Regions from separate parts of the Mesorhizobium sp. B2-3-13 genome, predicted to be linked through region 1. Evidence: predicted binding sites of a transcription regulator. Region 1 holds the regulator's gene; the other holds the start of a gene.

Region 1 (7,151 bases):
AGCGACGTCCTGCAGATCGCTGGCGCCGGTCATGCCTTCGTCTCCGGCGTCCCATGACGGCACCAGCTTGGCCGCCACCGGATCGGTGACCGCGGCAAAAACGATCGGAATGCCGGAACCGGCAAGCGCTTTCTTGGCGATCTGCGAGACCGGCGTGGTGATGGTGTAGATCAGCTTGGGCTGCTCGGCCTGCAGCTTGGCGATCATCTGCGGCACCAGCGATGCATCGAAATTGGTGTGGCTCTCCGTGTAGACGACGTCCTTGCCCTCGACGAAGCCATTATCCGTCAACGCCTTCTTGAAGCCGGCTATGGCGGCGTTCAATTGCGGATGCTCGCCGAAATTGGCAATGCCGATACGGATCTGATCGGCCGCGGCACTGCCGGCGCTAATCATCAATGCGCCTGCCAGGGCCAAGCCCGACAACCAAGCGGATTTCGATTTCAACATCATTTCCTCCCAGATTTGATCAGGGCCGCTTGGAAACGCGGCTACCACGGCGATCATGGTCGGTCCGCCGGTCGGTGTCAAACATTATATATAATTGTTGCTATGACCCAATATCATATATACTTTCGCCAGACGACGGATTGATCACGATGCGCGATGAAACGAGTTCTACAAAAACGGAAGCCGCCTATCAGCTGTTGCGGCGCGACATCCTGACCACGCGCCTCATGCCGGGCGCCCCGCTCAAACTGAGTGCCCTGCGCGGCACCTATGGCGTCGGCTGGACGCCGTTGCGCGAAGCCTTGTCGCGGCTAGAGGCCGAACGCCTTGTCACCGCCATCAGCAATCGTGGTTTTACGGTCGCTCCGGTATCGCGGGCCGAACTGGAGGACCTGGCACGCGCCAGGATGGTGGTCGAGATACCCCTGTTCCTCGAATCGATGGAAAAAGGCGGCAAGGAGTGGGAGGATGCCGTTGTCACCGCCCACTACCGGCTCTCCCGTTGCAAGACCGCGGTCGACGATCCTTCGGATGCGGCTGTCGATAAATGGGACGAGAACCACGAAGCTTTCCATGCGGCGCTGCTAAGCGCGGCGACTTCCAATTGGCTCATGCGATTCCGCTCGACCATCGCCGATCAGCTGCGACGGCATCATCGTTTTCTCGGCCTGGCGCCGACATTGCGGGCCGCGGCTGGTCTGAAGGACGGTTATGAAGAGGCAATGGAGGCATTGTGCGAAGCGATTGCGATCGAACACCATACAGCGATCATGGAAGCTGCACTCGATCGTGACGTCGAGCGGGCCAAGGCGCTGATGACGGCGCATATCGGCTATACCCTGCACGTCTATGTCCATAGCGAAGACAGCGGCGCGACCAAATACGCCGCCCGCGCCGGCAGCTTGCAAGCGGGTTCCGGGTGACTTCAATGCTTGCGCGACGCCTATTGGCATGCGCTGGCCGGAGTGGGCCAAACGCCTGGATCCATCGCCGCCCCTAAGCTACCAATCGTTGGCGTTTTGGTTTCGTTTCGTTCCACGAATAATGGATCCATAAATTGTACAATCCACCCGCGAAGAGCCCCCCGAAAGACTGATGCCAAGGCCCATCAGTGGATAGGCCACAGGCCATTAACCAAAACGATTTCAATGCCTGCCGATCGTGGAAAGGATCGGCCTCAGTCCGCTGTCGCGGCAAAAAACTTCAGACGCGTTAACAAATTCATTAAACTTTAAACGGTTGCGGAACACAACTGGAACGGATAGTGTTTGTTCTGGGTTTGTTTTTTCGATTCTGGTCAGACCTTTCGTTCAATGCCTTGGGGGCCGCCATGCTGACACGCAAGCAACATGAACTGCTGATGTTCATCCACGAACGGCTCAAGGAAAGCGGGATACCGCCCTCCTTCGACGAAATGAAGGAAGCGCTCGATCTTGCCTCCAAATCGGGCATCCATCGCCTGATCACGGCGCTGGAGGAACGTGGCTTTATTCGCCGGCTACCCAATCGGGCGCGCGCGCTGGAAGTGCTGCGGCTGCCGGACTCGATCGCGCCGGGCCTCAATGCGGCAAAGAAGTTCTCGCCAAGTGTCATCCAGGGCAGCCTTGGCCAAGGCAGTCTCGGCCGCCAGATCAGGCCGGCGACGGCGCCTTCCCGCCTGGCCGCGGCCGGCAACGACGATGACGCGGTTTCAGCTGTGTCCATCCCGGTCATGGGTCGTATCGCCGCCGGTGTGCCGATCGATGCCATCCAGCATCAGACGCATTCGATTTCGGTGCCGCCGGACATGATCATGGGCGGCGAGCACTATGCGCTGGAAGTCAAGGGCGACTCGATGATCGAGGCCGGTATCTTCGACGGCGACACGGTCATCATCCGCAATGCCGATACAGCAAGTCCGGGCGAAATCATCGTGGCGCTGGTCGACGAGGAGGAAGCAACGCTGAAGCGGTTCCGCCGCAAGGGCGCCTCGATCGCGCTCGAAGCCGCCAATCCAGCCTACGAAACACGCATCTTCGGACCGGATCGGGTCAAGGTGCAGGGCAAGCTCGTCGGGCTGATCAGGCGCTACTGAACTGGCTTGCCATCGGGCTTGTCGGCCTTTTTATAGGGGGCCAGCCCCCTCGCCTCGCGTGAGAATTTTCGCTGCTCGTGCCAAGGCCGGTATGGTCCGTCGACGGCGAATTCGACCTCAGCCGGCGTCGTGGCCGATTGGGGATCGAAGAAAACGGCGGCACTCCCCTTGCGGGCGAGCTGGCGTTTGGTGACGACGAGAACCAGCGGATTATGACAGGCGTCATAGGCGGTCGCGTCATTGACGACGATCAGGTCGGCGAAGGCGCAGGCCTTCCAGGTGTCCTTGCGATCCTCGACATAGGCGATGATCGCGCCGGAAGGGTGCCTGGCAAGGCACAGGCCTTCGCGGCAATAGAACGGCGATCCCAGCGGCAGGTCGGTGGGAGTGGCAAGATCGAATTGCCCGTCCGTCTTCTCGAACATTTCCGGTAGGACGATTGTTTCGGAGATCAGAGCGCGTTTCCAATTGTCGGCTGCGAATTCGTTCGGACGTTCCCGGTTGACGGCCAGTTCGCCATTGCCGATCGACAGAGCCACCAGCCGCGCATCTTCCGAGATCAGCACATCGGGCGCGCGCGTGTGCGATACAGTCAACAGACCGGCAAGCGCGAATGGCACCGCCGTGAGCCGGAGCCACGTCGTCGCCATCGTCGCGATGACCAACGCGACGGTGACCAGCAGCACGGATTGCTGCGAAATCAGCCCGACTCCATCGACCGGAGAGCGCTCCGATATCCACGCCGATATGGCGATCATCGCTGTCAGGCCCTTGCCCATGAGGTAGAGAGCCGGCCAATCCAACCCGAACGGCATCAGCAACGCGCTGGCGACGGCCAGGAACATCACGATCGACACGATCGGCATGAGGGCCAGATTGGCGAACAGGCTGAGCGGCGACACCCGCTGGAAATGCCAGATGGCAAACAGTGCCGTCGCGCTGCCGGCGATGATGGACGTCATGGCCAATCCACCTGTCGCCAAGAGGAATTTTCGCGTCAGAAACCCGGGTAGGGATCGCTTTGGCGGCGGAGGCCTCGTCTTTCCCGCATGGTGGTCGGCCCAGCCGGCATAGGCGCCAACCAAGGCTGCGGTTGCCGCGAACGACATCTGGAAACTCGGGCCGACGACCTCGTGCGGCGAAACCAGGATAACGGCGATCGCCGAAATCGCCAGATTGCGCATGGTCAGCGCCGTGCGATCGAACAAGACGGCGATCAGCATCACCGCCAGCATGATGAAGCTGCGTTCGGCCGCGACGACGACGCCCGAAATGACGAGATAGGCGGCGATCGAAAACAGTGCGGCGGCGGCGGCGTATTTCTTCACCGGCCGGCGCGCGGAAAACCCTGGAAACAGTGCGAAGGCGCCGCGCAGCAGACCCATGATGGTGCCGGCCACCAGCGCCATATGCAGACCTGAAATCGAGATGATGTGATAGATGCCGGTGCGCCGCATCGCTTCGTTGATTTCATCGGGAATGCCGGCCCGCACGCCGACGATCAGCGCCGCCGCGATCTCGCCTTCGGCGCCGCCAATGCTGCCCCTGATGTGGTCGGCGATGGCTTCGCGGGCATTTTCGATGCCTGAAAACACGCGTGCCGGCAGCGGCATCTCACCGGCTTCGGCGGAGATGACCGTTGGATTGCCGAGAAAGAAGCCGCTGCCGCCGATGCCGGCGAAATAGCTGTCGAAGGAGAAGTCGTAGCTGTCCGGCCGCACCGGGCCGGTCGGCGGCAGCAGTTTGGCATAGCCTGTGACAAGCGAGCCGGCGGTCATTTCGGGCGGTATCTTGCGTGCCGAAAGCCGGACCCTTTCAGGCGCGTAGCGCAGTTTCGGCCGGGCGGTCGAAATCACGTCCATGGTCAGCCGGATGCGGCCGCTCTCCATCTCCTCGAGCGAGATCACGCGGCCGGTCAGTTGCGTCGAGATTTCCGAGCCCAGCATCCGGGTTCCGGCTCGCCATGTTTCGACCTTCGCCGCAAGCAGGCCAAGCACACACAACAGCAGTGCCATGAAACACAGATGGGTTTTCGGCCAGGAGCGCGAGACGAATGCACATACCGCCGCCAGAACCACGACCGCGACAGGCTTTGCAAAATCGGGCTCGGACGCCAGCGAAAAGTAGCAGATCGCCCCAACGGCCAGGCAGACCGGCACCAGCAGGAAGGCGATGCCCCGGTCGAGTTCCAGCTCCGCCGCCTTGGCCACGCCGTGACGCAGGCGAGGAAAGGATATCGGGCCGATTTGCCGGCGCACGCGCACAATTCTGCGTGCGGCAGGAGATGGAGTTGGCGCTGGGCTATCCGCCTGCAGCGGCTGGGTTGCGGGCGCAGCCACGAGCGGCGATGGCAGCGGGATCGCAGGAGGCGTCGCAAACAGGGATCGCTCGCTGACGCCGACAATGGCGCCCTCGCCCCGATCCGAGCCCCGGCCTCGTCCAGTCATCGGGTCTGCCCCTTGCGCCCTCGACACCCTATGCTACATGAACGCGCGACGCGCGAAAGTCCGCGCACTCCGCACTCAGCTTCAGACGTTTTCCGAGAGTTCCATGCCCGACAAGGTCATCACCCGTTTTGCTCCCTCGCCGACCGGCTATCTGCATATCGGCGGCGCGCGCACGGCGCTGTTCAACTGGCTCTATGCCAAGCACACCGGCGGCACGATGCTGCTGCGCATCGAGGACACCGATCGCGAGCGTTCGACCGATGCAGCCACATCGGCCATTCTGGACGGCCTGACCTGGCTCGGCCTGTCATGGGACGGTGACGCGGTCTCCCAATTCGAGCGCGCGCCGCGCCACCGGGAGGTGGCCGAGGAGCTGGTGCGCCTGGGCAAGGCCTATTACAGCTACGAGACTTCAGCCGAGCTCGAGGCGATGCGCGAGGCAGCACGCGCCAAGGGCCTGCCACCACGCTACAACGGCCACTGGCGTGACCGCGCCCCGTCGGAGGCACCCGCCGGCGTCAAGGGTGCCATCCGCATCAAGGCACCGACCGAGGGCGAGACGGTGGTGCAGGACCGGGTCCAGGGCGAGGTGCGCTTTCCCAACAAGGATCTCGACGATTTCATCATCCTGCGTTCGGACGGCAACCCGACCTATATGCATGCCGTCGTCGTCGATGACCACGACATGGGCATCACCCATATCATCCGTGGCGACGATCACCTGACCAACGCCGCCCGCCAGACCGTGATCTACAACGCCATGGGCTGGGACGTGCCGTCGATGTCGCACATCCCGCTGATCCATGGCGCCGACGGCGCCAAGCTGTCGAAACGCCATGGCGCGCTGGGCGTCGAGGCCTACCGCGCCATGGGCTATCTGCCCGAGGCGCTGCTGAATTACCTGGCGCGCCTGGGCTGGAGCCATGGCGACGACGAGATCATGTCGATCAAGGACATGATCTCCTGGTTCGATATCGGCGACGTCAACAAGGGCGCAGCGCGCTTCGACTTCGCCAAGCTCGAGGCGCTGAACGGCGTCCATATGCGCCGCATGGCCGACACCGAATTGTTCGACATTTTCATCGCCACCTTGCCCTATCTGGAGGGTGGCCCGGCAATGGCGGCGCGCCTCGACGAGAAGAACAAGGCGCAGTTGCTGGCAGCACTTCCGGGCCTGAAGGAGCGCGCCAAGACGCTGGTCGAGCTCGTCGACGGCGCCGGCTTCCTGTTTGCCGCGCGGCCGCTGCCGATCGACGACAAGGCGGCACTCCTGCTCAATGACGATGCCCGCAAGATCCTGCGCGGCGCTCACGAAGCTTTGAACGCGCTGTCCGGCGACTGGACAGCCGCCACGGCCGAGGCCGCGATCCGCGACTATGCGCTGGCTGGCGGCCATAAGCTCGGCGCCGTGGCCCAGCCGCTGCGGGCTGCCTTGACCGGCAAGAGCACGTCACCAGGCGTTTTCGATGTGCTGGCCGTGCTGGGGCGTGAGGAAAGCCTGGCGCGCATATCGGATCAAATCGATTAGGAGCAAACTGGCCCAAGAAGATTGGCATTGAAAGGCGCGTTTCGCAGTGCAACATTAGGCTTGGCCCAATCTGGCACGCACCTCCTAAAATGCGGTGGCGAATACGCGCATTGCGGTGATTTCGACGTGTCGCTCTGCGGAATTTGCCTTTGCCGGCATGAGGAAACAAGAAGGAGTTTGCAATGACCGAAGCTGCGACAAAACTGGATGTGGGCGGCCAGGAGGCCACTGCAACGCTGCAATTCGCCGGCAAGACTCACGAATTCAAGGTGCGAAGCGGCTCGGTCGGACCCGACGTCATCGACATTGCCTCGCTCTACAGCACCACGGGCGCCTTCACCTATGACCCCGGCTTCACCTCTACGGCAAGCTGCGAGTCGGAGATCACCTTCATCGATGGTGATGCCGGCATTCTCCTGCATCGGGGCTACCCGATCGACCAGTTGGCCGAACACGGCGACTTCCTCGAGGTCTGTTACCTCCTGCTCTACGGCGAACTGCCGACCAAGGCGCAGAAGGACGATTTCGATTATCGCGTGACGCGCCACACCATGGTGCACGAGCAGATGTCGCGCTTCTTCACCGGCTTCCGCCGCGACGCGCACCCGATGGCGGTGATGTGCGGCGTGGTTGGCGCGCTGTCGGCCTTCTA
Region 2 (7,151 bases), on a different contig from region 1:
GCACGATTTGTTCGGCCAAGGCGGTGCTGCCCGTCAGGGCCGAAACGGCAAGGATGCTCAGTGCCAGCGGCGCGTCGAGCAGCCGCGACCAGTGCATGACGAAGCCGCCTTCGAGACCCATCCTGTACTGGTGCAGGTCGAACCAGCCCTGGCCCGCCAGCAGGTCGCGGACTTCGATCAATTGCAGCAGGCTGTCATTGTCGCCCGCCGGATTGGCCAGTTGCGGGAATCCCTGCTGGGCCTCGAGCGCCAGCAGCAGCAAGGCTGCAAACAACGCAAATGCGATATCGGACTTCCAGGTGGAAGTTCCCCTTGCCGTGCCCATCCCGATCGCCCTTGGCGTGAATGCCGGGCCTTTCCAGGCCAATCGACACTCGTGAAGTCGGTCTTAAACCTAGCCTTAACGGCTTCAATAAATAGTAAAACCGCCTGAACGCGGCCGGTTTCCGGAGCGCGGCCGCATGGTCGACAAGGCATTCGGAGACGAAAATGCCGCAAGACATCAGCCGTGAACCCACCATCGCCGTGCTCCTGCCTTGCTACAATGAGGAGCTGACCATCGCCGAGGTGGTACGGCGGTTCCGCGAGACGCTGCCTGCGGCAACCATCTATGTCTACGACAACAATTCGAAGGATCTGACCGCCCTGCGCGCCCGCGCGGCCGGCGCCATCGTGGTTCGCGAGCCGCGCCAGGGCAAGGGCAATGTGGTGCGGCGCATGTTCGCCGACATCGACGCCGACATCTATCTGATGGCCGATGGCGACGGCACCTACGCGCCCGAAGACGCGCCGCAACTGATCAACACGCTCTTGACCGAACGTTGCGACATGGTGGTGGGCACCAGGCGCGGCGTCAACGACGATGCCGGCCGCGCCGGCCATGCCTTTGGCAACCGTGTCTTCAACAGCCTCTACAAATGGCTGTTCGGCGACGATTTCACCGACATCTTCTCAGGCTACCGCGTCTTCACCAGGCGTTTCGTCAAGAGCTTTCCCGCCGTGTCCGGCGGCTTCGAGATCGAGACCGAAATGTCGGTGCACGCCTCGCAGCTCAAATTGCCGGTCAGCGAAATCGCGCTCGACTACGGACGCCGGCCGGAAGGCTCGTCGTCGAAACTGTCGACCTTCCGCGACGGCGCCAGGATCCTGTGGATGTTCGCCATGCTGATGAAGGAGACGCAGCCGCTGCGCTTCTTCGGCGCCTTTTCGCTGTTCTTCCTGGCCTCAAGCCTGTTCCTGATGGCGCCGGTGCTGGTCGAATTCGCCGAAACCGGTCTCGTTCCGCGCATGCCGACATGGGTGCTGTCGGTCGGGCTGCTGCTTCTGTCCATGCTGGCGGCGGTGACCGGACTGATTCTTGATTCGGTCTCGCGTGGGCGCGCCGAACAGAAGCGGATCTTCTATCTCTCCATGTCTTCGGGCCGCCGCACGGGCGATGTGGTTCAGAAGCCGGAACGGGGCAAGGCCTCGCGCGCGGCCTGAACGATGCAACGCGTCGTCCGCTTTGTCGTCGCAGGCGGCATCGGTTTCGTCGCCGACGCGGCGGCACTCTGGCTGCTGCTCGCCGTCACGCCGCTCGGGCCCTTCGTCAGCCGCATGCTCTCGATCGGCTTTGCGCTCTGCGTCACATGGCAGATCAACCGGCATCTGACCTTCTCGCCGTCGAGCAGGGGATTGACACAGGAAGGCGCCCGCTATGGCGGCGTCGGCGTCGCCACCAGCATCGTCAACTATGCCGTCTACTCGGCCATCCTGCTGGTGCTGCCGGCAGCGCCACCATTGGGCGCGCTTGCCATCGCTTCGCTGGTGGCCATGACGCTGTCCTTCGTGGGTTACTCGCGGCTGGTCTTCGACCGTTAGCGGCGTGGCCCGATTGGCAGAAGGCGCCGCGACCCTTATATCGCATGCGTTGACTGCGTTGGGGATCCACCATGAAGCTGAAAATCGCCGTCCAGATGGACCATGTCTCCACCGTGTCGATCGCCGGCGACACCTCGTTCGCGCTGTCGCTGGAAGCGCAGCGGCGCGGCCATCAATTGTTCCACTACACCCCAGACCGGTTGTCGCTGCGCGACGGCAAGGTGTTTGCCCGCATGGAGGAGATGCAGGTGCGCGATGAGAAGGGCAGCCACTACTCCCTGGGCGAAAAGGTGCGCACCGACCTGTCGGAGATGGACGTCATCCTGCTGCGCCAGGACCCGCCCTTCGACATGAACTACATCACCACGACCCATATCCTCGAGCGCATCCATCCGAAGACGCTGGTCGTCAACGACCCGGCCTGGGTGCGCAACAGCCCGGAAAAGATCTTCGTCACCGAGTTTCCCGACCTGATGCCGGACACGCTGATCACCAAGGATCCGCTTGAGGTGGCCGCCTTCCGCAAGGAGTTCGGCGACATCATCGTCAAGCCGCTCTACGGCAATGGCGGCGCCGGCATCTTCCATCTCTTGGAAGCCGACCGCAACCTCGCCTCGCTGCTCGAAATGTTCGGCCAGCTGTTTCGCGAGCCCTATATCGTGCAGCGCTACCTGAAGGATGTACGCAAGGGTGACAAACGCATCATCCTGATCGACGGCGAGCCGGTCGGCGCCATCAACCGGGTGCCGGCCGAGCACGATTCCCGCTCCAACATGCATGTTGGCGGCCGCGCGGAGAAGACCGAGTTGACCGAACGTGAGCGCGAAATCTGCGCCCGCATCGGACCGTCGCTGAAAGAGCGCGGCTTCATCCTGGTCGGCATCGACGTCATCGGCGACTACATGACCGAGATCAACGTCACCTCGCCGACCGGCGTGCGTGAAGTGCAACGCTTCGGCGGCGCCGACATCGCCAGCCTGTTCTGGGACGCGGTGGAAGCGAAACGGGCATAATCCGTTTCCAATTTGTGTTAACCATGTTCCGCTTTTGCAGCCGGGTACAACCGGGGCGCAACCTGTGCGGCTACCGGGTTCCCTCGATGTTCCTGATTTGACCAAGGACTCTTCAGGCCCCGCGCTGTTCGCGCGCCCTGACATCAGCGGTCTCGGCCAGTACCCAGTCCCTGAACAGCCGGATCTTCGGGGTGTTGCGGCGGCCTTCGGAATGCACGAGCCAATAGCCGTCGCCGTCGGACCCCTGCGCCTCGAACGGCTGGATCAGCTGTCCTGTCGTCAGCAATGAGGAGTAGAGATTGCGGGTGAGGATGGCGACACCCTGGTCCGTCAGCGCCGCCATCGCGTCATAGGCCTGTGTGCCGAGCTCCGGACCGGCTATGATGCGATCCGGCTCGAAGCGGGCACCGGCTGCCTCGAACCAGATCTTCCACCAGGGATCGCTCGAACAGCATAGTGGCAGCTTGTAGAGATCCTGCGGGTGGCGGATTCCTCCCACGCTCCGCACCAGCCTTGGGCTGAGCATCGGCGTGTAGTCTGCCTTGAACAGGTAGTGGGCTCCCAGGCCCGGCCATTTCCCGGTGCCGGTGCGAATGCCGATATCCATGCCGTCGCGCCCAAAATCGGCCAGCCGGGACGATGTATCGACTTTCACGGCAAGGTCCGGATGCATCAGCTGGAATGCTCCAAGGCGCACGGCGAGCCAGGTCGAGGCGAAAGTCTGGACCGTGGTGACGGAGAGCACACCGGTGGCGCCGCCCTTGGTCGCAACCCATGCGTCGGCCAGCGCCGAGAACGCGCCCGATGCCGTATGCACCCGTTTGCCTTTGTTCTTGTATTGTTCTTGCCTAAGCCTGAAATCTGTGGTTGTCTTGAGCTGACGTCGCTCGTGGATTGTTCACAAGGGCTGGGGGCGAGCCGGCATCGGGGGGCAGAATATGGTGGCGCGGGTTCGTACGGTCGCTTTCCAGGGCATCGAGGCCGTGCCGGTCGACGTGCAGGTGATGATCGCACCCGGCAAGGTCAACATGCACATCGTCGGCCTGCCGGACAAGGCGGTGGCCGAGAGCCGCGAGCGGGTCCAGGCGGCCCTTCATGCTTCCGGCCTGTCGATGCCGTCGAAAAAAGTAACGATCAATTTGGCGCCCGCGGATTTGCCCAAGGAAGGCAGCCATTACGATCTGCCGATCGCACTCGGCCTGATGGCGGCCCTCGGCGCCATTCCGGGCGACATGCTGGCCGGCTATGTCGTGCTCGGCGAACTGTCGCTTGACGGGACGATCACGGCGGTCGCCGGTGCGCTGCCGGCGGCGATCGGCGCCAATGCCGAGGGCAAGGGCCTGATCTGCCCGTTCGCCTGTGGGCCGGAAGCGGCCTGGGCGGGGCGGGAATTCGACATTCTGGCGCCGCGCAGCCTGATTGCCATAGCCAACCATTTCCGCGGCACGCAGGTGCTGTCGCGCCCGGAGGCCGGCATCCACGCCTCGGCACGCGACCTGCCCGACCTTGCCGACATCAAGGGCCAGGAGACGGCGAAGCGGGCGCTGGAACTGGCGGCCGCGGGCGGCCACAATCTCTTGATGATCGGTCCTCCGGGCTCGGGAAAATCGATGCTGGCGCAGCGTCTTCCCTCGATCCTGCCGCCGCTGGCGCCGAAGGAATTGCTCGAAGTCTCGATGATCGCCTCGGTGGCGGGCGAGCTCGGCGAAGGCAAGCTGACCGACCGGCGGCCATTCCGCGCCCCGCACCATTCGGCCTCGATGGCGGCTATGGTGGGCGGCGGCATACGCGCGCGGCCGGGCGAAGTGTCGCTCGCCCATCACGGCGTGCTGTTCCTCGACGAGTTCCCCGAATTCACGCCGCAGACGCTCGATGCGCTGCGCCAGCCGCTTGAGACCGGCGACTGCATGATCGCGCGCGCCAACCACCGCGTCACTTATCCGGCACGCATCCAGCTGGTGGCGGCGATGAACCCGTGCCGCTGCGGCATGGCCGGGGAACCCGGCTATCGCTGCCTGCGCGGCGAGCGCTGCCGCACCGACTACCAGGCGCGCATCTCAGGCCCGCTGCTCGACCGCATCGATCTTCGCATTGAAGTGCCGGCGGTCTCGGCCAGCGACCTGATCCGGCCCGACCGGGCGGAAAAGAGCGCCGATGTGGCGCTGCGCGTCGGCCGCGCGCGCACCCTCCAGCGCGAGCGCTTCGAACGGCTCGGCGTCAGCAGCGCCACCACCAACGCGCATTGCTCTCCCGCAGTCATCGAAGCGATCGCCATGCCGGACGCCGCCGGCCTGTCGCTACTCAAGGACGCCAGCGAAAAACTCGCCTTTTCCGCACGGGCCTACCATCGCGTGCTGAAAGTCGCGCGCACGCTCGCCGATCTCGACGCCAGCGAGGCCGTCGGCCGCATCCATCTGGCCGAAGCGATTTCCTACCGCATGAGTTCGGAGCGCATGGCGCAGGCGGCGTAGAGTTCGCCCGGAGGCCGGCATCCCGCCTCGGCACCTGGACCTGCCGACCTCGCCGGCGGAGAGATGGTCAAGCGGGGAGTTTGAAGTGACGGCGGCCGGCGGCCCTGCTCATTGATCCAATTCAGGACAAAGCGGCAAAAGTGACCCTTCAGGTCATGGCCGCAGCCCTCGCCGGAACCAGCTCGATGAGGCGCCGCAGGCTCAGGCGCTCTCCCGCGCCTTGAGCTCCAGCCGCCGCTTATGCAGTACGGGCTCGGTGTAACCATTTGGCTGGCTTGTTCCCTTGAACACAAGGTCGCAGGCGGCCTGGAAGGCGATCGAGCTGTCGAAGTCCGGCGCCATCGGCCGGTAGAGCGGATCGCCGACATTCTGCAGATCGACGATCGCGGCCATGCGCTGCAGCGAATCCCTGACCTGGATTTCCGAGCAGACCTTGTGGCGAAGCCAGTTGGCGATGTGCTGCGAGGAGATGCGCAGCGTGGCGCGGTCTTCCATCAGGCCGACGTCGTTGATGTCGGGAACCTTGGAGCAGCCGACGCCCTGGTCGATCCAGCGCACGACATAGCCCAGAATGCCTTGCGCGTTGTTGTCGAGCTCGCGCTGGATTTCGTCGGGCGTCCAGTTGGGCCGCACGGCCACCGGTACCGAGAGGATGTCGTCGAGTTTCGCCTTTGGCCGGCTCTTCAGCGCCGCCTGGACGGCGTGGACATCGACCTTGTGATAGTGCGTGGCGTGCAGCGTCGCCGCCGTCGGCGACGGCACCCAGGCGGTGTTGGCGCCGGCCTTGGGGTGCGCGATCTTCTCGACCAGCATGGCCGCCATCAGATCCGGCATCGCCCACATGCCCTTGCCGATCTGGGCATGGCCGGCCAGCCCGCATTCGAGACCGGTGTCGACATTCCAGGCCTCGTAGGCGGAGATCCAGGCGGCTTGCTTCATGTCGCCCTTGCGGATCATCGGGCCGGCTTCCATCGAGGTGTGGATCTCGTCGCCGGTGCGGTCGAGGAAGCCGGTGTTGATGAACACCACGCGCTCCCTGGCGGCGCGGATCGCCTCCTTGAGGTTGATCGTCGTGCGCCGCTCCTCGTCCATGATACCCATCTTGATGGTGTTTGGGGCCATGCCGAGCAGGGCTTCGACGCGGTCGAAGATCTCGACGGCGAAGGCGACTTCCTCCGGCCCGTGCATCTTCGGCTTCACCACATACATCGAGCCGGCGCGGGAGTTCATCCGCCGCCCCTTCGGCCCAACGTCGTGAAGCGCGATCAGGGCCGTCATCGCCGCGTCCACGATGCCTTCCGGTACCTCGTTGCCGTCGCGGTCCAGGATCGCCGGATTGGTCATGAGGTGGCCGACATTGCGCACCAGCATCAGCGAGCGGCCGGGCACGGCCAGCGTGCCGCCGGCGGGGATGGTGTAGACGCGGTCGGGGTTGAGCTTGCGGGTAAAGCTCTTGCCGCCCTTGGTGATCTCTTCCGCCAGATCGCCCTTCATCAGGCCGAGCCAGTTGCGGTAGACGACGACCTTGTCCTCAGCATCCACCGCCGCGACCGAATCCTCGCAGTCCTGGATGGTCGTCAGTGCCGATTCCAGGATGACGTCGGCGATGCCAGCCGGATCGGTGCGGCCGATCTGGTTGGCGCGGTCGATCAGGATCTCGACATGCAGTCCGTTTTTCACCAGGAGCACGGCTTGCGGATTGGCGGCGTCACCGCGATAGCCAACGAATTGCCTGGGATCGGCCAGCGTCGTCGAGCCGGCGCCGGCGCTGAGCTTCAGGGCGCCGTTGGCCGCCGACAGGCCATTC

What was found. Region 1 encodes LexA, which represses DNA repair genes until DNA is damaged. Its sites were predicted from a motif close to TGTTCNNNNTGTGTTCNG; they were not measured.
Region 2: FJ941_RS15935 (YifB family Mg chelatase-like AAA ATPase) is a predicted target of LexA. The motif match lies at 3,702-3,719, and genes of this name have one in related genera.

Annotation. Positions count from the first base shown of each region.
Region 1 is NZ_VFVQ01000007.1:198,011-205,161, forward strand. It holds gene FJ941_RS11150 (ABC transporter substrate-binding protein) at 1-450, opposite strand, end outside; gene FJ941_RS11155 (GntR family transcriptional regulator) at 600-1,373, shown strand; gene lexA (transcriptional repressor LexA) at 1,781-2,524, shown strand; gene FJ941_RS11165 (ComEC/Rec2 family competence protein) at 2,518-4,971, opposite strand; gene gltX (glutamate--tRNA ligase) at 5,075-6,499, shown strand; gene gltA (citrate synthase) at 6,682-7,151, shown strand, end outside.
Region 2 is NZ_VFVQ01000012.1:56,708-63,858, forward strand. It holds gene FJ941_RS15910 (GtrA family protein) at 1-367, opposite strand, end outside; gene FJ941_RS15915 (glycosyltransferase) at 490-1,482, shown strand; gene FJ941_RS15920 (GtrA family protein) at 1,486-1,860, shown strand; gene gshB (glutathione synthase) at 1,932-2,873, shown strand; gene FJ941_RS15930 (LysR substrate-binding domain-containing protein) at 2,986-3,690, opposite strand; gene FJ941_RS15935 (YifB family Mg chelatase-like AAA ATPase) at 3,812-5,344, shown strand; gene FJ941_RS15940 (malate synthase G) at 5,546-7,151, opposite strand, start outside.